Regions from separate parts of the Pseudomonas sp. D(2018) genome, predicted to be linked through region 2. Evidence: predicted binding sites of a transcription regulator. Region 2 holds the regulator's gene; each other region holds the start of a gene.

Region 1 (5,426 bases), on a different contig from region 2:
GCCGGGCCGGCGGCTTCGAATACCAGCAGGCCAATGGGCAGCCAGGCCAGCGGGGAAACCGGTCGCAGCAGGCTGATGATGGGCGAGAGCATGCCGGCCAGGAAGGCAAAGCGGCCGATGGCGAAGCCCAGTGGAATGCCCACCAGCGCGGCCATGCCAAAGCCCAGGCCGACCCGGCCCAGCGAGTGCAGGATGTTCCAGCCGATGCCCATGTCGTTGGGGCCGTTGTCGTAGAAGGGATCGGCGAACAGTTCCAGCGCCGAATGCCAGGTCGACAGCGGTCCCGGCAGCCCTTCGCTGCGGGCGGCGACCAGGGCCCAGAGGCCGATGAACAAAAGCAGGCCAAGCAGCGGTGGGACCAGCGTGCGCGCGAGGTTGCGCAAGACCTCCGCGCCGGGTCGGGCCGGGCGCGGGGCGTCGCTGGGAGCGACCTTGGTGGCCGCTGGCAACGGGGTGTTCAGGGGTGCATTCATGGTGGCCTCCCGAGTCAGACTTTGATGGCAAAGGACTGGGCGTAGGCGGCCGGGTTCGAGCCATCCCACACCTTGCCGTCAATCAGCGTGTTGCTGCGCATCTGGGTGGCCGGCACCGGCAGGCCGAGGGCGCCGGCCGCTTCGCTGAACAGCCGGGTCTGGTTGACCTGGGCAGCGACGGCGGCGTAGTCGGGGTCCTCCTTGATCAGGCCCCAGCGGCGGAACTGGGTCATGAACCACATGCCGTCGGAGAGGTACGGAAAGTTCACCTGGCATTCCTTGCAGAAGGCCATGGCGTGCGGGTCGTCCCATTGGTTGCCCAGGCCGTCTTCGTAATGGCCGAGGAAGCGCTGTTCGATCACGTCCACCGGGGCGTTCACGTAGGCCTTGCCGGAAATCAGCTTGGCGGTGGCTTTCTTGTTTTCCGTGCTGGCTTCGATGAAGCGGCTGGCATCGAGCAGGGCCATCACCAGCGCCCGTGCGGTGTTGGGGTTCTGTTCGACGAACTCACGCGAGCATCCCAGGACTTTCTCCGGGTGGTCCGCCCAGATCTGCTGGGTGGTGGCGGCGGTGAAGCCGATCTTGTCGGAGATGGCCCGCGCGCCCCAGGGCTCACCAACGCAGAAGCCGTCCATGTTGCCGACACGCATGTTGGCGACCATTTGCGGCGGCGGCACGGTGATGGTCTTGACGTCGGTCATCGGGTTGATGCCGTAGTTCGCCAGCCAGTAATAGAGCCACATGGCGTGGGTGCCGGTGGGGAAGGTCTGGGCGAAGGTCAGCGGGTTACCGCCTTTGCGGATATGCGCGGCGAGTTGCTCGCCGTTGGTCACGCCCGCTTCCTTCAGTTGGCGGGAAAGGGTGATGCCCTGGCCGTTCTGGTTGAGGCCCATGAGCACCGCCATGTTCTTTTGCGGTCCGGCGACGCCGAGCTGGGAGCCGTACATCATGCCGTAGAGCACGTGGGACGCATCCAGCTCACCAGTGTTCAGCTTGTCGCGCACACCGGCCCAGGAGGCTTCCTTGCTGGGGGTGATGGACAGGCCGTACTTGGCGGCGAACCCCTGGGTGGCGGCTACGACCACCGAGGCGCAGTCGGTCAGCGGAATGAAGCCGACCTTCAGTGCGGCCTTCTCGGGGGCATCCGAGCCGGCAGCCCAGGCGGCGCTGCGCAGGAGGTCGGGCGCGGAAAGCCCGAGGGCGGCCACACCTCCGACGGTGCTGGCGATGGCGATGGACTGCTTGAGGAAGTTGCGACGGCTGTTGTTCACCGGCTCTTTGGAATCACGTTCGCTCATGGTGTTGTCCTGATTGGAGGGCAAAACAAAAACGGCGTACGCCAGAGCTCCCGATAGGGGAAGGAGCTCTGACGGACGCCGTTGTCCGTGATCCGCGGCCCACCGCCGTTGGCGCGCTACGCAGGAATCTGCAGAAGGATTTGCAAAGGCCTTGCCAGTATTTTTCCGTGCCGCGCCAGAGGGCTGCTCAACGCTGCAGAAAGCAGCGAAAAGCTAGCCGAATCAGCAGCTTGCTGAGCATCAATCAGATGTGGCGAGAGGCGACCGGGCTTGAGCCCGTGGGCCATATGGGTGCGCGGCGACGGGGCACTGAACGGTATCGGGTCGCCGGGGCGGGTTGCTGCAATGGTTCGGCAGGGGGTGATAGGCAAGACGGAGGGGGTAAGCCAGCGTCCCGGTGGTGGGACGCTGGCTCGACGCAGGGGCAAGCGGCGTTGCGTCGTCAGACCCCCAGCATTTCATGAGTGGCGATGATCTGCTCGGCGACCTGGATCAGCTTCTGCTGCCGGCTCATGGCCTGGCGCCGCATCAGGGTGTACGCGTCGTCCTCGCTGCAGGCCTTCATCTTCATCAGTAGTCCCTTGGCGAGTTCGACCCGCTTGCGTTCAGCCAACTGGCTGTCACGCTCGAGCAACTGGGCGCGCAGGGCTTGGTCGGCCTCGAATCGGGCCATCGCCACGTCCACGATCGGTCGCAGGCGCTCGGCGAGGATGCCTTCGACCACGTAGGCACTGACCCCGGCCTGGATCGCCTGGCGCATCAGGCCGGGGTCGTGATCGTCGGTGAACATGACGATCGGGCGGGGCCGGTCGCGGCTGACCATCACCACTTGTTCCATCATGTCGCGGCCGGCGGATTCGGTGTCGATCAGCACGACATCGGGGCGCGTCGCCTCGATGCGCTCGGGCAGGTCGATGGTCAATCCGGTCTCGTCGATGACGTCGAAGCCCGACTCGACGAGGGCCTGGCGCAGGCGGCCGACCTTCTTCGGCGTGTCATTGATCAGGAGGATGCGAAGCATGCTGCGGTCATCTCCACGTGTCATGGGGAAGGGGCGGCAGCCCTGGAGCTGCGGGCGTGGATGGCGAAGCTGCGGGCATAACCGGCCGGATCGCTGCCATCCCAGATATGGCCGTCGAACAGTCTGGCGCTGCGCATGGGTCGCACCGGTACGTCGATGCCCAGCGCGTCGGCGGCTTCCCGGTAGAGCGCGAGCTGGTGGATTCGACGGGCCACACCGAGATAGTCCGGGTCTTCCCTGAGCAGCCCCCAACGGCGGAACTGCGTCATGAACCAGATGCCGTCGGACAGCCAGGGCATGGTCGCCTCGCCGCTGGCGAAGAAGCGCAGCGGGTGGGCATCGCGCCAGGCATAGCCGAGGCCGTCTTCATAGTGTCCGAGGAAGCGCGGCTCGATCGCCGAAAGCGGTGCATCGAGGTACTCGCTGCCGCTGATCAGGCGGGCCGTGCTGCGCTTGTTCTCTTCGTTCGCATCGATGAAGCGGCTGGCTTCCAGTACGGCCATGGTCAGCGCGCGGGCGGTGTTGGGGTATTGCTCCACGAACGCGCGGGTACAGCCAAGTACCTTCTCCGGATGGTCGGGCCAGATCATCTGGCTGGTGGCCAGGGTGAAGCCCTGCTTTTCGTCCACGGCCAGCGCTCCCCAGGGGCCGCCGGCGCAGAAACCGTCGATGCGACCGGCGCGCAGGTGCTGGACCATCTGCGCGGGTGGCACTACCACGGTGTTCACATCCTCCAGGGGGTGAATGCCGTGGGCTGCCAACCAGTAGTTGAGCCACATGGCATGGGTGCCCGTGGGGAACGTCTGGGCGAAGGTCAGCTTCCCACCGCGCTGGCGCATATGGGCGACGAGGGCCTCGGCGCGTGTCACGCCAGCCTGGCGCAGTGGCTCGGAAAGGTTGATCGCCTGGCCGTTCTGGCACAGCCCCATGAGGATTGCCATCTCGGTGGGAACGCCCGCCAGGCCAAGGTGGATGCCATAGACCTGGCCATAGAGCGAATGCGCGGCATCCAGTTCACCGCACAGCAGCCGGTCGCGCAGGCCGGCCCAGGACGTTTGCCGCTTCAGCTCCAGGGTCAGGCCGCAGGGCTGGGCGAAGCCCTGGGTGGCCGCGACGATCAGCGAGGCCGCGTCGGAAAGGGCCATGAACCCCAGGTTGACTGTGCGCTTTTCCGGGGCATCGCTGCCCGCGACCCAGGCGAGGTTGTCGTTACGGGTGCAACTCTTGTCGGTCATGTCGTTTGTCCCGCCACTGAACGAAAAAGGCGCCGCTCCCGCCACCATGGGGGTGGTGACGGGAAACGACGCCATCGTCTGTGAACCGACTCCGCCGTTGGAGTGGGTTCTATGGCAGAAGCATTAGCAAGCGATATGCCAGGGTGCCTGACCGTCTGGCGAACGTGCCCTGGTACTACGCGCCGCTCTGTACGACCCGGTAGCACGGCACGTAGGCCGCGCCGCCCGGCAACTTCATCCGGTGCTGGCGGACGAAGGCCTGGAGCAACTCGTCCAGCGGCTGCATGACCACGGCGTCGCCGTGGATCTCGTATGGACCGTGTTGTTCGATCAGGCGGATGCCCTTGTCTTTCACGTTGCCGGCAACGATGCCGGAAAACGCTCGGCGCAGGTTCGCGGCGAGTTCGTGGGGCGGCAGGCTACGGCTCAGGTTGAGGCTGGCCATGTTTTCGTGGGTGGGTTCGAAGGGGCGCTGGAAGCTTTCGTCGATCTTCAGCAACCAGTTGAAGTGGAAGGCATCCGCGCGCTCGCGGCGGAACTGCTTCACCGCCTTCAGGCCCTGGGCCATTTCGATGGCCACTTCCGCCGGGTTGTCGATGATGATCCTGTAGCGGCGCTGCGCGTCTTCACCGAGTGTCGCGCCGACGAAGGCGTGCAGCTGCTCCAGGTAGGCGGCGGCGCTCTTCGGCCCGGTGAGCACCAGCGGGAACGGCAGGTCCTGGTTGTCCGGGTGCATCAGGATGCCCAGCAGGTAGAGGAACTCCTCCGCCGTGCCCACGCCGCCCGGGAAGATGATGATGCCGTGGCCGACGCGGACGAAGGCCTCCAGGCGCTTCTCGATGTCCGGCAGGATCACCAGCTCGTTGACGATGGGATTGGGCGCCTCGGCGGCGATGATGCCCGGCTCGGTCAGGCCCAGGTAGCGGCCACCGTGGATGCGTTGCTTGGTATGGCCGATGGTGGCGCCCTTCATCGGACCCTTCATCACGCCGGGGCCGCAGCCCGTGCAGACGTCCAGGCTGCGCAGGCCCAGTTCGTGGCCGACCTTCTTGGTGTACTTGTACTCATCGGTGCTGATGGAGTGGCCGCCCCAGCACACGACGATTTTTGGCTCCACGCCGGCGCGCAGGGTGCGGGCGTTGCGCAGCAGGTGGAAGACGTAGTCGGTGATGCCCTGCGAGCTCTCCAGGTCGATGCGCAGGCTGTCCAGTTCGTTCTCGGTGTAGACGATGTCGCGCAGGGCGCTGAACAGCATCTCGCGGGTGCTGGCAATCATCTCGCCATCGACGAAGGCATCGGCCGGGGCGTTGATCAGTTCCAGGCGCACGCCACGGTCCTGCTGGTGGATGCGGACTTCGAAATCCTTGTAGGCGTCGAGGATGGTCTTGGCGTTGTCGAT
Region 2 (5,426 bases):
AAGGGCTCTGCCAGTACGTCGGCGAGCGGCGACGATGCGATCCGCGAGACTGTGGCTGCGGCCCTGGCCATTGCCAAGCACGCATCCGAGGACGAATGCGCAGGCTTGGCTGACGCCGCACTGATGGCCCGCGATCTGCCGGAGCTCGATCTCTACCATCCGTGGTCCATAACCCCCGAACAGGCGGTGGAGCAGGCGCTGATCTGTGAGACGGCGGCATTCGAGACCGACAAGCGCGTCAGCAAGGCGGACGGCACTACCCTCAACACCCATCAGGGCTGCAGGGTTTACGGCAACAGCCATGGTTTCGTCGGCGGTTATGCCAGCACCCGTCACAGCCTGAGCTGCGTGATGATCGCCGAGAGCCAGGGGCAGATGCAGCGCGACTATTGGTATGACGTTAACCGTATCGGCAATCAGCTCGCCGACCCGGTCAGCATCGGACGCCGCGCGGCCGAGCGGACAGCGGCTCGTCTCGGTGCACGTCCGGTACCGACCTGCGAAGTACCGGTGCTGTTCGCCGCCGAGCTGGCAACCGGCCTGTTCGGCAGCTTCCTTGGGGCAATTTCCGGAGGCAATCTCTACCGCAAGTCGTCCTTCCTCGAAGGTGCCCTTGGACAGCGCCTGTTTCCCGAGTGGCTGTCCATCGACGAGCGCCCGCACATCCCGCGCGCGATGGCCAGCGCGGCCTTTGACAACGACGGTCTGGCGACCTACGCCAAGCCATTCGTCGAGAATGGCGAGCTTGTGTCGTACATCCTCGGCACCTACTCCGGGCGCAAGCTGGGCCTGCCCAGCACGGCGAACGCTGGCGGCGTGCATAACCTTTTCGTCAGCCACGGCCAGGAAGACCAGGCCGCGCTGCTGCGACGTATGGGGCGCGGCCTCCTTGTGACCGAGTTGATGGGGCAGGGACTGAACATGGTGACCGGCGACTACTCCCGCGGCGCAGCTGGTTACTGGGTGGAGAATGGCGAGATCCAGTTCCCGGTGCAGGAAGTAACCATCGCGGGAAACCTGAAGGACATGTTCCGCCAGATAGTCGCCGTGGGCAGCGACCTGGAGCTGCGCGGCAACATTCGCACCGGGTCTGTCCTGATCGAGCGGATGACGGTTGCGGGCAGCTGAAGGTTGCTTGGCCAGGGAATGAAAAACGCGCCCAATTGGGCGCGTTTTCACGAGGCGGTAGTGGCAGTCATTCGCCTTCGTCGAACTTATTGTTGATCAGTTCGATCAGGGCGGTGAGGGCGTCGTCGTCCTGGTCGCCTTCGGTATGCAGGTGAATGGGGGTGCCTTTGCCTGCCGCCAGCATCATCACCGCCATGATGCTCTTGCCGTCCACCAGGCTTTCTGGGGAGCGGCCCACGCGAATCTGGCAAGGATAGCGACCGGCCACGCCGACGAACTTCGCCGCGGCTCGGGCATGCAGTCCGAGCTTGTTGATGATGGTGATCTCGCAGGCGGGCATCGCGTTTCCAATCCTTCTAGCTGAGGTCGCGGTGGCGAACCTGGACATTCTTCAAGCTGGGTTTCAGCGCGGTGCCCAGACGCTCGGCGACGTAGACCGAACGGTGGTGCCCACCGGTGCAGCCGATGGCGATAGTGACATAAGCGCGGTTACTGGCGGCGAAGCGCGGCAGCCATTTGCTCAGATAGCCGAGGATATCCTGATACATCTCTTCGACATCAGGTTGCCCCGCGAGATACTCGGCGACTGCTGGTTCCAGCCCGGAATGATCGCGCAGCTCGGGCTTCCAGTACGGATTGGGAAGGCAGCGCACGTCGAACACCAGGTCGGCATCCACAGGCATGCCACGCTTGAATCCAAAAGACTCGATCAGGAAGGCGGTGCCTGGCTCCGGCTGGTTCAGTAGTCGGAGCTTGATGCTGTCGCGCAGTTGGTAGAGGTTGAGGTGCGTGGTATCGATCTTCAGATCGGCGAGATCGGCAATGGGGGCCAGAAGTGCTTCTTCGTCCTGGATTGCTTCCGCCAGGGAACGGTTGTCGTTGGTCAGCGGATGGCGCCGGCGCGTTTCCGAAAAACGCTTGAGCAGGGTGGCATGCTCGGCATCGAGGTAGAGCACGTCGCATTTTATGTGGCGGCTGCGGGCTTCGACGAGCAGCTCGGGAAAGCGCTGTAACTGGCTGGGCAGGTTGCGTGCGTCGATGGAGACGGCAACTTGGGGTTCCAGTAGTTCGGTGTGCAGCAGTGCCCGTTCCGCCAACTCTGGGAGCAGTCCGGCGGGCAAGTTGTCGATGCAGTAGAAACCGTGATCCTCCAGTACATCGAGGGCGGTGCTCTTGCCCGACCCGGAGCGGCCGCTGACGATGATCAGGCGCATGGAGAAACCCTAGCGTTCGCTCTGCACGTCCACCACCACCTGGTAGAGGCTGGTGCTGTCGGGCGCCTGGCGCAAGCGTTCACGAACATCGCTGCGGTCGAGCATGCTGGCAATCTGACGGAGCAGTTCAAGGTGCTCATCGGTAGCGGCTTCCGGGACCAACAGGACCAACAGTAGGTCAACCGGGGCGCCGTCGATAGCGTCGAAATCGACTGGAGCGTCGAGCCGGAGCACCGCGCTGATGGGCGAGGTGCAGCCGGTGAGGCGACAGTGGGGAATGGCGATGCCGTTGCCAAAACCGGTGGAGCCGAGTTTCTCCCGGGCTACCAGGCTTTCGAAAATATCCTGGTTGTCGAGGTCGGGGAGATCGCGGGAAACCAGCTTGGCAATCTGTTCCAGTACACGCTTTTTGCTGCCGCCCGGCACGTTCACCAGGGAACGGCCGGGGGTCAGGATTTGCTCGAGTCGAATCATAGGAAGGGGAAGAGTGTCAGCGGGCCGTAGCGCCCTGCTGGCGATTCAACTGCTTTTCCTTGTGTTTGATCAGTTGGCGGTCAAGTTTATCGGTGAGCAGGTCTATGGCGGCGTACATGTCTTCATGTTCCGCATTGGCCACGACCTCCCCGCCGGCGATGTGCAAGGTGGCTTCGATCTTTTGCTTCAGTTTCTCGACCTCCATGATGACTTGCACATTAGTGATCTTGTCGAAGTGGCGCTCGAGCCGGCCAAGTTTCTCGCCGACATAATCGCGCAGGGCGTCGGTCACATCCAGTTGATGTCCACTGATGTTGACTTGCATACCGCTTTCTCCTTATTGCCCGTGTATAAGAGACAGGCTAACGGGCCTGCCACCGGAACACTTTGGCGTGGGTCAATTTCCGCGTCACATCAGTCGCTTCCGTTCGCTGGAAGGCGCTATCCCAAGGGATTCGCGATACTTGGCTACTGTGCGACGGGCCACTTGAATGCCCTGTGCCTCCAGTAAACCAGCGATCTTGCTGTCGCTCAACGGCTTTTTCGGATTTTCCGCTGCGACCAGTTTCTTGATGATGGCGCGGATCGCGGTAGACGAGCATTCGCCGCCTTCCGAGGTACTGACGTGGCTGGAGAAGAAGTACTTCAGCTCGTAGATTCCGCGGGGAGTGTGCATGTATTTCTGGGTAGTTACGCGCGAGATGGTGGACTCGTGCATGCCCACGGCTTCGGCGATGTCGTGCAGGACCAGGGGCTTCATCGCCTCATCGCCGTACTCCAGGAAGCCGCGCTGGTGCTCGACGATCTGGGTGGCGACCTTCATCAGGGTTTCGTTGCGACTCTGCAGGCTCTTGATGAACCAGCGCGCTTCCTGAAGCTGGTTGCGCATGAAGGTGTTGTCGGCGCTGGAGTCGGCGCGGCGAACGAAACCGGCGTACTGTGGGTTGACCCGCAGGCGCGGCACGGCTTCCTGGTTCAGCTCCACCAGCCAGCGTTCGTTGTGCTTGCGAACGATGACATCCGGTACCACGTACTCAGGCTCGCTGGCTTCGATCTGCGAACCGGGCCGCGGATTCAGGCACTGGATCAGTTCGATGATCTGGCGAAGTTCATCTTCCTTGACCTTCATGCGTCGCATCAGCTGGCTGTAGTCGCGGCTGCCGAGCAGGTCGAGGAGATCGCTGACCAGGCGCTGGGCTTCAGTCAGCCAGGGGGTTCCCGTAGGTAACTGGCGCAGCTGGAGGATCAGGCATTCACGCAGGTCGCGGGCGCCGACGCCGGCGGGCTCGAACTGCTGGATGCGGTGGAGGACGACTTCGACTTCATCCAGTTCGATGCCGAGTTCGGGGTCGAATGCCTCGACGACCTCGGCCAGTGACTCTTCGAGGTAACCATCGTTGTTGATGCAGTCGATCAGGGTGACCGCGATCAAGCGGTCGGTATCGGACATGGGCGCCAGGTTGAGCTGCCAGAGCAGATGGCTCTGCAGGCTCTCGCCAACCGAAGTGCGCGAGGTGAAATCCCACTCGTCGTCATCGTTGCTCGGCAGGCTGCTGGCACTCGTCTGGTAGACGTCCTCCCACGCGGTGTCGACCGGGAGTTCGCTGGGGATGCGTTCGTGCCATTCGCCGTCTTCCATGGCTTCGGCATTGGTCTCGACGCTGGACTCTTGAAAGCTGGTCTCCTGATTGCCGGAGTTGGGCAACTGGTCGCCTTCGGCCATCGGGTCGGAGGTGTCGAAGTCGTCGCCATCCTCCTGCCGTTCGAGCATCGGGTTGGACTCCAGCGCTTCCTGGATCTCCTGCTGGAGATCCAGGGTGGAGAGTTGGAGTAGGCGGATGGCCTGTTGCAGCTGCGGGGTCATCGTCAGCTGCTGGCCCATCTTTAGGACTAGCGATGGTTTCATGGCAGAGGGCTTAGCACCTTATTCGCCGGCGCTTGCGCGCCATCCACTACAGGGCGCCGTAGCGCCACCAGGAAGCAAATTATATGCCTGACCTTGAAGGATTTTCCTAGCTTACGCAACCGGTCTTGTAGGCAAGGCCGCGGGACGCTACAGGCGGAACTCGTGGCCCAGATAGACTTCCTTCACCAACTGGTTGGCCAGGATTGCTTCCGCATCCCCCTCGGCGATCAGTTGTCCGTCACTGACAATGTAGGCCGTCTCGCAAATATCGAGCGTCTCGCGGACATTGTGGTCGGTGATGAGTACGCCGATCCCTTTGGCCTTGAGGTGATGGATGATCTGTTTGATGTCGCCCACGGAAATCGGGTCCACACCGGCGAAGGGCTCGTCCAATAGTATGAACTTGGGGGCAGTCGCCAGTGCGCGGGCGATTTCCACGCGGCGACGTTCGCCACCTGAAAGGCTCATGCCGAGGCTATCGCGGATATGGCTGATATGAAATTCCTGCAGCAGGCTCTCCAGCTCCTTGCGGCGTGCGGCGCGGTCGAGTTCCTTGCGGGTCTCGAGAATCGCCATGATGTTATCCGCCACGCTGAGCTTGCGGAAGATCGAGGCTTCCTGCGGCAGATAGCCGATACCGGCGCGAGCGCGGCCATGCATGGGCTGGTGGGTGACGTCCTGCTGGTCGATCAGGACGCGCCCTT
Region 3 (5,426 bases), on a different contig from region 2:
TTCCGCTTCTTTGCGGTCGAGGGTGCCGGACAGCTTCAGGAGCTTGTCCACCAGGGTGGTCTTGCCATGGTCGACGTGGGCGATGATGGCGATGTTGCGGAGTTTTTCGATCACGTTTGTATCTCGATCAGTGGATTCGGTGTGCCGCGAAGTCTAAGCGGCTGATATGAACTAACGGCGTATCAGGCGGCCCGATGGTCGGGAGGGCGATGGCGGATGCTGCCGCCAAACAGCCCGGGCTGTTTAGGCCGGGCGATAAACGCGCACATTGGCGTGTCCCTCGCTGAGCAGGTGATGGGCATGCAGACGACTCATCACACCCTTGTCGCAATACAGGAGGTACTGGCGGTTGGCGTCCAGTTCCTTGAAGCGGTTGTTGATCGCATAGAACGGCAGGGGCTGCACTTCGATGCCAGGCAGCTCCAGCGGATCGTCTTCCTGGGCATCGGGGTGGCGGATGTCGAGGACGATCTGCCCTGGCAGCGCTTCACGCACTTCTTCCACGGCCACGTCCTGGCCAAGCTCGTCGATCACCCGGTCGATGGGCACCAGGCGCGCACGTTCCAGGGCGCGCTCGAGGATGGCCATGTCGAACTGCGCTTCTTCGTATTCGATACGGCTGGCCTTGGCCTTGGTCGTCGGGTTCACCGAAATCACGCCGCAGTATTCGGGCATGTGCTTGGCGAACTCGGCGGTGCCGATGCGGTTGGCGGTGTCGATGATGTCCTGCTTGTGGCTGGCGATCAGCGGGCGCAGCACCAGCATGTCGGTGGCCGAGTCGATCACCGAGAGGTTCGGCAGGGTCTGGCTGGATACCTGGGAAATGGCTTCACCGGTGACCAGCGCGTCCAGGGTCAGCTTGCGCGCCATGTGGGTGGACGCGCGCAGCATCATGCGCTTGAGCACGACGCCCATCTGGCTGTTGTCGACCTTGCTGAGGATTTCGCCGACCACTTCCTCGAAGGGCACGCTGATGAACAGCACGCGCTGGGAACGGCCGAATTTTTCCCACAGGTAGTGGGCCACTTCCATCACGCCCAGTTCGTGGGCACGGCCGCCGAGGTTGAAGAAGCAGAAGTGGGTCATCAGGCCGCGGCGCATCATCTGGTACGCGGCGACAGTGGAGTCGAAACCGCCGGACATCAGCACCAGGGTCTGCTCCAGCGAGCCCAGCGGGTAGCCGCCGATGCCGTCGTGCTGGTGGTGGATGACGAACAGGCGCTGGTCGCGCACTTCCATCCGCACTTCCACTTCCGGGTTCTTCAGGGAGATGCCGGCCGCGTTGCACTCCTGGCGCAGGCGGCTGCCGACGTGGCGCTCCAGCTCCATGGAAGTGAACTCATGCTTGCCCGCACGCTTGCAGCGCACGGCGAAGATCTTGCCGGGAATCAGGTCGGCGTAGTGCAGCTTGCACTTCTCCAGCACATCGTCGAAGTCGCCCAGCGGGTACTCGTGCACTTCAAGGAAGTGGGTGATGCCGGGGACGCACGTCAGCCGCTCGATCATTTCGCGCAGGAGCTTCGGCTCGGTCTGGCGAGTCTGGACTTCAAGGTTGTCCCAAACGCCGGTCACCTCGAGCTCCGGGTCCAGGTCTTTCAGGACCGCGCGGATGTTCTTCGAGAGCTGGCGGATGAAATGCTTGCGCACCGGCCGGCTCTTGATGGTGATTTCCGGGAAGACTTTGACGATGAGTTTCATGAAAAACAGCGCGAGGGCAGCGGCCGAAAAAGAGGGGCGCGGATTATAGCGGAAATTGTTCAAGCTTTGACCAAAATCATTCAGCAAAGCTCGCAACGCACCAAAATGGACCACGCGCACCATGGCAGGCACAAAAACAGTGCGCAAAACTGTGCACAATCGGAGCGAAGCCCCCGCCAGCCGTGAGTTTTGGGGCCCTTGCCCATTCCAGGGCACTGGCACGCAATTTGCTCCCTTGTGAGGCAGGTCGCCCTGGCGGACTATCCCGCTCCGGCTTCACCCCGAATTTCTTGGGAGGCAAGGTTTCTGCCCCCGACCACCTGGAGGACAACATGTCGAAGTCGCTTCAACTGATTAAAGAACACGACGTGAAGTGGATTGATCTGCGCTTCACCGATACCAAAGGCAAGCAGCAGCACGTGACCATGCCGGCCCGTGACGCCGATGACGAATTCTTCGAGCACGGCAAGATGTTCGACGGTTCCTCCATCGAAGGTTGGAAAGGCATCGAAGCTTCCGACATGATCCTGCTGCCGGACGACGCCACCGCCGTCCTGGACCCCTTCACCGAAGAGCCGACCCTGATCCTGGTCTGCGACATCATCGAGCCGAGCACCATGCAAGGCTACGACCGCGACCCGCGCGCCATCGCCCGCCGCGCCGAGGAGTTCCTCAAGACCACCGGTATCGGTGACACCGTATTCGTAGGCCCGGAGCCGGAGTTCTTCATCTTCGACGAAGTGAAGTTCAAGTCCGACATCTCCGGTTCCATGTTCAAGATCTTCTCCGAGCAGGCTTCCTGGAACACCGATGCTGACATCGAGGGCGGCAACAAAGGCCACCGTCCGGGCGTCAAAGGCGGCTACTTCCCGGTACCGCCGGTCGACCACGACCACGAAATCCGCACCGCCATGTGCAACGCCCTGGAAGAAATGGGCCTGGTGGTAGAAGTTCACCACCACGAAGTGGCGACTGCCGGCCAGAACGAAATCGGTGTGAAGTTCAACACCCTGGTTGCCAAGGCTGACGAAGTTCAGACCCTGAAGTACTGCGTGCACAACGTGGCTGACGCTTACGGCAAGACCGTGACCTTCATGCCGAAGCCGCTGTACGGCGACAACGGTTCGGGCATGCACGTTCACATGTCCATCTCCAAAGATGGCAAGAACACCTTCGCTGGCGAAGGCTATGCCGGCCTGTCCGATACCGCCCTGTACTTCATCGGCGGCATCATCAAGCACGGTAAGGCCCTGAACGGCTTCACCAACCCGTCGACCAACTCCTACAAGCGTCTGGTCCCGGGCTTCGAAGCCCCGGTCATGCTGGCCTACTCCGCCCGCAACCGTTCCGCCTCGATCCGCATCCCGTACGTGAACAGCCCGAAAGCCCGCCGTATCGAAGCGCGCTTCCCGGACCCGGCTGCCAACCCCTACCTGTGCTTCGCAGCTCTGCTGATGGCCGGTCTGGACGGCATCCAGAACAAGATTCACCCCGGCGATGCCGCTGACAAGAACCTGTATGACCTGCCGCCGGAAGAGGCCAAGGAAATCCCGCAGGTTTGCGGCAGCCTGAAAGAGGCGCTGGAAGAACTGGACAAGGGCCGTGCGTTCCTGACCAAGGGCGGCGTGTTCAGCGACGACTTCATCGATGCCTACATCGAGCTGAAGAGCGAAGAAGAAATCAAGGTGCGCACCTTCGTGCACCCGCTGGAATACGACCTGTACTACAGCGTCTGATCCAGTTGTGACCGCGCAAGCGGCATGATTGAGAGGCCTCCTTCGGGAGGCCTTTTTTATTTGCGGTAGGTTGGCGTAGAGCGCAGCGAAACCCAACGATTGGCGGCGCGACCCGACGTACACGCGACCCGAAGGTCCGCTTTGTTGGGTTTCGTACCTCTACCCAACCTAAGCGCGCTCCGCTCAAACCCCTCTTTCCGCCAGGTCGCCCTGCTCTTCCGGCGGTTCGGCGCGCGACTGGCGCATCCGACTGAGCTGCACGTTCAGGCGCGGCATCGCCAGCTCCAGGCCCGCCTGGTCGAGGCGCCTGCGCAAGCGCAGGTTGAACGCCCGCTGCACTTCCCACTGCTTGATCGGGGCAGTCTTGAAACGGAAGCGCAGAATCGCCTGACCGTTATCGAAACTCTCCACCCCTTGAAGCTCCAGCGGCGACCAAAGACTGCGGTAGATCGCCGTATCGCTGCGCAACTCTTTCGCCACGTCCTGGACCAGCGCCACCGCATCGTCGATAGGCATGCTCGCCGGCACCGGCCAGCGGAACATGGCGTAGCCGAATTGCCGCGAGTAGTTCTTGATGCTCTTGATCTCACTGAACGGGATGGTATGCACCACCCCATCCAGGTCACGCAGGCGCACGGTGCGGATGGTCAGCCCCTCCACCGTACCCAGGTGGCCGCCAACATCCACGTAGTCATCGATGGACAGCGAGTCCTCGATGATGATGAACAGGCCGGTGATCAGGTCCGCCACCAGGGACTGCGCACCAAAACCGATCGCCAGACCAATCACACCGGCGCCAGCCAGCAGTGGCGTCACATTCATGCCCATGTTGGCCAGGGCAACGATCAAGGCAATGACCGCGATGGTGACAAACAGCACGTTGCGGATTAACGGCAGCATGGTCAGGGCACGGGTATTCGGCCGGTTCCTGCCACCCACACCGAGGCTGTGCTGCACGGCGGTGTCAGTGAGGATCCAGACAAGCCAGGCCACCAGCAACGTGGTGCCGAAGCTGACTATCTTCATGCTGATTTCCGCGCCATCTCCTTCGGCGTAGCGGATCAGCGACATGCCCCAGACCCGCAGCCCCACCTCGATGAAAAACAGCACCACGAACAGGTGCACCAGGGTGAGGCCGAACTTCTGCAACTGCTCGACGTAGGGAGCGCTGCGCCGGGGCCCGTCACCACTGCGCCCGGTGCGGCGGCTGAGCAGTCCTATCACCGTCATCGCCACCACAGCCAGCACGGCACAGACCAAGGCGCGGCGCAGGGCCACGCTGCTATCGGCGGCGGACACGAAGGTTGCGAACAGCGATGTGCCCACCAGCAACAGTACCGGCACGAACCACAGGGAACCCACCAACTCCACCAGTTCGTGCAGCCCCCGGCGCTTGAGACGACGCTCCAGCGGCTGGTTGCGGATCAGATGGGCGATGGGGCGACGGAAGCGCAGCACGAACAGCGCGGTGAAAACCGCCGCCGTGGCATTTGCCAGAGTGCTCAGGCAGAGCGCCGTGTGCTCACCGAGGCCGTCGATCAGCCGGGGGTCATGGGCCGCCTCGCCAAGGGCGGCCAGGCTGCCGATCAGCCACAGCGGGCGGAACGCCTGGCGCCGCAGGATATCCAGGGCACGGATGCGGTGCGGCCCACTGAGCAACGATAGGCAGATGACGCAGAGCGCGGAGAACAGCGTGCCGCAGACCAGCACGTAGGCCATCACCATCGCCAGCATCTTGCTCAATGAACTGGGCAGCACGAACGACAGGTAAAGCGTGATGAAGAAGGCGATCAGCCAAGGCCCCAGCTTGCGCAGGGCGAACAGCACCAGGTCGCGGGTCTTGGGATGCTGTGGCAGCTCCGCCGACAGGCCGAAGCGCTCGCGCATGCGCCGCCCCAGCCAGAGCAGGGCGCTGGCCAGGCAGGCCCAGAGCAGGATGACCACCGCAAAGTTGAACACGATCCCCGGCCAGTCACGCCATCCGGGCAGGCG
Region 4 (5,426 bases), on a different contig from region 2:
AATGCCGAAGCCACCTTGAAGGCGATCAGGCTGGTCACGGCCGAGAAGAGGATGCTGAACAGGATGGCGCCGCCGTTGACCAGCAATTGGTCCACCAGATCACGGCCTTCGGGGAAGCCCTGGCCGCCGATGGCGGTGAGGGCGAACACCGGGGTCAGCAGGCCGCCGAGGATGCCGGCCACGCCATGCACGCCGAACACGTCGAAGGCATCGTCCAGGCCGATCATCGGCTTGAGCTTGTCCACCGACCAGACGCACACCGGTCCTGCGATCAGGCCGAGCAGGATGGCGCCCATGGGGCCGACATATCCACAGGCCGGGGTGATGGCGACCAGGCCGGCAATGGCACCGGATACCGCGCCGAACAGGCTCGGACGACCACGGTGTTGCCATTCCACCAGCATCCAGCCCAGCGCACCGGCGCAGCTGGCGAGCATGGTGTTAACCATTACCAGCATGGCGAAGCCGTTGGCGGCCAGCGCGCAGCCGCCGCAGAAGCCCAGCCAGCCCACCCACAGCAGCGAGCCGCCGGTAAGGGTCATGGTCATGTTGTGCGGGGCCAGTGTCTGGGTGCCGAAACCGCGCCGGCGGCCGAGCAACCAGGCGCCCACCAGGGCGGCGATGCCGACGTTCAGGTGCACCACGTTGCCGCCGGCGAAGTCCTGCACGCCCAGGTTGAACACCCAGCCACCGCCCCAGGCCATGTGCGCCATGGGGATGTAGTTGATGGTCAGCCACACCGTCATGAACACCAGGACCGCGGCGAACTTCATGCGCTCGGCGAAGGCACCGACGATGATCGCCGGGGTGATGGCGGCGAACAGCAGCATGAACAGGAAGTACAGGTACTCGGGAATGGTGCCGACCACCGAATCCTTGGTGATGCCACTCATGAACAGCTTGTCCAGGCCGCCGATCACCGCCTGCAGCGAGCCGCCGTCGGTGAAGGTCAGGCTGTAACCGTAGATGGCGAACAGCACCGACATCAGCGAGGCGGTGCAGAACACCTGCATGAGGATCGACAGCACGTTCTTGGTCCGCGCCATGCCGCCGTAGAACAGCGCCAGGCCGGGCAGCGTCATCAGCAATACCACCAGTGAGCAGAGCGCCACGAACGCCGTGTCGCCGCTGTTGATCGCAGGTGCTGCGTCCTCCGCATTGGCGGCGAAACTGCCCAACAGAAGGGAAAGGCCGAACATACCGCGGCCCACATGTGAAAACCGGATCATTGCCTGCTGCCTCCAACCGACGGGGAAATTGGCCGGACCTCTGTCGGAAGAGCGGCCCGGCTTCGCGCCCCGAGGAAGGAGGCCGGAACTGCGCCTTTATCTTCCTGTGGGGCAACTTTGTTTCCCTACAGGCATAGCAATTGGCCTGCCAAGGTCGCAGCAAGCGCTTACATTTGTACTAAGTCGTTGAATGGGAAACGCTTTATTTCGCGGCTTGGAGAGGCAGTGGATATCGATGGCAAGTCATGGCGCATTTTCTTGGTGCGAATTTGATTTTCCTGCCAATCAATAAAGCAATGCGTTCACCAGGATGGTGCCAACCGAAAAAGAAAAAGGCCGGCCTTCGTTAACCGCCTTCGGAGTCAGTTTGTAGGATGGGTAGAGCGAAGCGAAACCCATGCGGTTGGCGCTCGGGATTGATGGGTTTCGCAGGCTCTACCCATCCTACGGCCGAACTCCTCTCCCGGAGGGAGAGGGCTGGGGTGAGGTGGATTCTTGCAACGCCTCCGGAGTCAGTAGCCCTGGCCCGGAATCCAGCTGGTGCCGGCCAGGGGCACGCGGGCCATGGCGGCGGCTTCCACGGTCAACGCCACCAGGTCTTCGGGGTCGAGGTTGTGCAGGTGGGACTTACCGCACGCCCGCGCCATGGTCTGGGCTTCCAGCACCAGCACGCGCAGGTAGTTGGCCAGGCGGCGGCCGGCTTCCACCGGGTCCAGGCGCTTGGACAGTTCCGGGTCCTGGGTGGTGATGCCGGCCGGGTCGCGGCCGTTCTGCCAGTCGTCGTAGTAACCGGCGGCGGAGCCGATTTTCTTCAGCTCGTCATCCAGGCGCGGGTGGTTGTCGCCCAGGGCGACCAGGGCGGCGGTGCCGATGGCCACGGCATCAGCGCCCAGGGCCATGGCCTTGGCCACGTCGGCACCGTTGCGGATGCCGCCGGAGACGATCAGCTGCACCTTGCGGTGCATGCCCATCTCCTGCAGGGCCTGCACGGCCTGCGGGATGGCCGGGAGAATCGGGATACCCACGTGCTCGATGAACACTTCCTGGGTGGCCGCGGTGCCGCCCTGCATGCCGTCGAGGACGATGACGTCGGCGCCGGCTTTCACCGCCAGCTTGACGTCGTAGTACGGGCGACTGGCGCCGATCTTCACGTAGATGGGTTTTTCCCAGTCGGTGATCTCGCGCAGCTCGGCAATCTTGATCGCCAGGTCATCCGGGCCGGTCCAGTCCGGGTGACGGCAGGCGCTGCGCTGGTCGACGCCGATGGGCAGGGTGCGCATGCCGGCGACGCGCTCGGTCACCTTCATGCCCAGCAGCATCCCGCCGCCGCCCGGCTTGGCGCCCTGGCCGAGGACAATCTCGATGGCGTCGGCCTTGCGCAGGTCGTCGGGGTTCATGCCGTAGCGCGACGGCAGGTACTGGTACACCAGGTGCTGCGACTGGCCGCGCTCTTCCGGGGTCATGCCGCCGTCGCCGGTGGTGGTGCTAGTGCCGGCGATGCTGGCGCCACGGCCGAGGGCTTCCTTGGCGTTGGCCGACAGCGCGCCGAAACTCATGCCGGCGATGGTCACCGGGATTTTCAGGTGGATCGGCTTCTTGGCGAAACGGGTGCCGAGCACGACGTCGGTGCCGCACTTCTCGCGGTAGCCTTCCAGCGGGTAGCGCGACACGGAAGCACCGAGCAGCAGCAGGTCGTCGAAGTGCGGCAACTTGCGCTTGGTGCCGCCGCCACGGATGTCATAGATGCCGGTTTCGGCGGCACGCTGGATTTCCTGGATGGTCAGACGGTCGAAGGTGGCGGATTCGCGCAGCACCGGAGTGTGTTTTTCGCTCATGGAATTGTCCTCGCTGCGGATCAGTACGCGGATGCGTTATCGACTTTGAAGTTGTACAGCTGGCGAGCCGAGCCGTAGCGCTTGAAGCTGGCCGGGTCTTCGGCGAAGCCAGCGCGGTTGAGCAGTTCCTGCAGTTCTTCCAGGTGCTCGGCGCGCATCTCTTTCTCGATGCAGTCCGAACCCAGCGACTTGACCGTGCCCTTCACGTAGATGCGGGTTTCGTAGAGCGAATCGCCCAGCGCATCGCCGGCATCGCCACAGACCACCAGGCGCCCGGCCTGGGCCATGAAGCAGCTCATGTGGCCGATGCTGCCGCCGACCACGATGTCGACGCCCTTCATGGAGATGCCGCAGCGCGCGCCGGCATCGCCCTCGATCACCAGCAGCCCGCCGTGGGCGGTGGCGCCGGCGGCCTGGGAGGCACTGCCCTTCACCCGCACCGAGCCGGACATCATGTTCTCCGCCACGCCAACGCCGACGTTGCCGTGCACGGTGACGCTGGCCTTCTGGTTCATGCCCGCGCAGTAGTAGCCGGCGTGGCCCTGGATATCGATGCTCACGGCCTGGTTCACGCCCACGGCCAGGTTGTGCTTGCCGTCCGGGTGGGTGACGACCCACTCGCGGTCCTGCATTTCGCCATGCAGGGACTGGTTCAGTTCACGCACCGAGGCGCTGGAAAGATCGATCGTTTTCATGTGCGTGCTCCTCAGGCGCGTTCCCAGATGTACATGGTGGCCGGCTCCGGCTCCCACACTTTGGCTTTATCGATGCCCGGCAGACTGGCCAGCGCCTGGTACTCCGAGGCCATGGCCACGTAGTCGTCGGTCTCGGCGAGGATGGCCGGCTTGCAGGCGATCGGGTCGCGGATCACCGCGAAGCCATTGCGGGTGCCGATGGCGAAGGTGAAGAAGCCGTCGAGGTCTTCCAGGGACTTGTCCAGCGCTTCCTTCAGGCTGTCGCCCTGCTGCAGGCACCAGGTCAGGTAGCCGGCGGCCACTTCGGTGTCGTTCTCGGTTTCGAAGGTGATGCCCTGGCGCTTGAGTTCCTGGCGCAGGCGGAAGTGGTTGGACAGCGAGCCGTTGTGCACCAGGCAAAGGTCGGCGCCGGTGGAGAACGGGTGGCTGCCTTCCATGGTCACCGCACTTTCGGTGGCCATGCGGGTGTGGCCGATGATGTGGCTGCCCTTCATGTTCGCGAGGCCGAAGCGCTCGGAAATTTCCTTCGGCAGGCCCATGCCCTTGAGGATCTCGATGCTCTGGCCGGCGCTCATGATGCGCACGTCGGGGGCGAGGTCAGCGAGGGCGGCGCGTACGCGCTCTTCATCGCAGTTGACCTTGAGCACCGCGGCGCTGGCGTTCTGGAACCAGTCCAGCGAGCAGCCCAGGCGGCCTTCCAGCGATCCCATCAGGTGCTTCCAGCCGTAGTCGGCCTCGATGGCCTGCAGGGTCAGCTTGACCCAGCCGTCGGCCACTTCATCACCGTAGATGGCGAAGCCGGCGCTGTCCGGACCGCGGTCGGTCATGGCTTCGAGCATGGGTTCGAACAGTTTGCCGAGCTGGCCTTCCAGCTCGGGCTTCTTCAGGTAAAGACCTACGATTCCGCACATGGCGTGTCTCCTCGGGGCAGGTAAATGGGCGACGGGCTGTCAGAAAAATTCGGTGTAGCGCTGGATCTCCCAGTCGGAGACATGGCGGCTGTACTCCACCCACTCCATGCGCTTCTGCTTGATGAATTCGTCGACGATTTCGGGGCCGAGCACCTCGCGGAACAGCGGGTCGGCTTCCAGGGCGTCGGTGGCTTCCTTGAGCGACTGCGGCAGGGTCTTGATGCCGCGCGCGGCGATCTCTTCGAGGCTCAGGTTGTAGAGGTTCTCGTTGCAGATCGTGTCCGGCTCCAGCTGACGGTCGATGCCGTCCAGGCCAGCGGCGATGATCGCGGCGGTGACCAGGTAGGGGTTGCAGCCGGCATCCGGCAGGCGGAATTCCAGGCGGCCGTAGGGCACGCGCACCATGGCCGAGCGGTTGTTGGCACCGAAGGCGATGAAGGCCGGCGCCCAGGTCGCACCGGAGAGCGAGCGCCCCACCACCAGGCGCTTGTAGGAGTTGACCGTGGGCGCGGCGAAGGCGCACAGGGCCGGGCCGTGGGCCAGCAGGCCGGCGGCGAAGTGGTAGGCCATTTTCGACAGGCCCATGCCGCTGGGATCGTTCGGGTCGTGGAAGAGGTTCTTGTTGCTGGCGCTGGCGATGGACAGGTGGAAGTGCATGCCGTTGCCGGCGCGCTTCGGGTCGGGCTTGGGCATGAAGGAGCAGATCATGCCCATGTCGTTGGCGATCTCGCCGGCGGCCATGCGGAAGAAGGTGAA

Evidence for each region. The regulator sigma-54, encoded in region 2, starts transcription at its own class of promoters, with help from an activator protein. The targets are predictions, from matches to a motif close to ANTGGCATNNANNTTGCTNT.
Region 1: a site for sigma-54 is predicted at 1,911-1,930, ahead of FFS60_RS20545 (CmpA/NrtA family ABC transporter substrate-binding protein). Genes of this name have one in related genera too.
Region 3: a site for sigma-54 is predicted at 1,913-1,932, ahead of glnA (glutamate--ammonia ligase). Genes of this name have one in related genera too.
Region 4: a site for sigma-54 is predicted at 1,363-1,382, ahead of FFS60_RS13550 (ammonium transporter). Genes of this name have one in related genera too.

The regions. Positions count from the first base shown of each region.
Region 1 covers NZ_SCOK01000037.1:4,172-9,597, reverse strand. The annotation lists gene ntrB (nitrate ABC transporter permease) at 1-473, opposite strand, end outside; gene FFS60_RS20545 (CmpA/NrtA family ABC transporter substrate-binding protein) at 488-1,771, opposite strand; gene FFS60_RS20540 (ANTAR domain-containing response regulator) at 2,214-2,792, opposite strand; gene FFS60_RS20535 (CmpA/NrtA family ABC transporter substrate-binding protein) at 2,813-4,027, opposite strand; gene ppnN (nucleotide 5'-monophosphate nucleosidase PpnN) at 4,203-5,426, opposite strand, start outside.
Region 2 covers NZ_SCOK01000002.1:308,766-314,191, forward strand. The annotation lists gene pmbA (metalloprotease PmbA) at 1-1,128, shown strand, start outside; gene FFS60_RS03140 (HPr family phosphocarrier protein) at 1,196-1,468, opposite strand; gene rapZ (RNase adapter RapZ) at 1,485-2,342, opposite strand; gene ptsN (PTS IIA-like nitrogen regulatory protein PtsN) at 2,352-2,816, opposite strand; gene hpf (ribosome hibernation-promoting factor, HPF/YfiA family) at 2,833-3,141, opposite strand; gene FFS60_RS03160 (RNA polymerase factor sigma-54) at 3,226-4,722, opposite strand; gene lptB (LPS export ABC transporter ATP-binding protein) at 4,870-5,426, opposite strand, start outside.
Region 3 covers NZ_SCOK01000005.1:77,327-82,752, forward strand. The annotation lists gene typA (translational GTPase TypA) at 1-114, opposite strand, end outside; gene thiI (tRNA uracil 4-sulfurtransferase ThiI) at 244-1,698, opposite strand; gene glnA (glutamate--ammonia ligase) at 2,031-3,434, shown strand; gene FFS60_RS05725 (mechanosensitive ion channel domain-containing protein) at 3,618-5,426, opposite strand, start outside.
Region 4 covers NZ_SCOK01000017.1:100,333-105,758, reverse strand. The annotation lists gene FFS60_RS13550 (ammonium transporter) at 1-1,229, opposite strand, end outside; gene FFS60_RS13545 (FMN-binding glutamate synthase family protein) at 1,742-3,064, opposite strand; gene FFS60_RS13540 (protein glxC) at 3,085-3,759, opposite strand; gene FFS60_RS13535 (glutamine amidotransferase family protein) at 3,771-4,670, opposite strand; gene glnT (type III glutamate--ammonia ligase) at 4,710-5,426, opposite strand, start outside.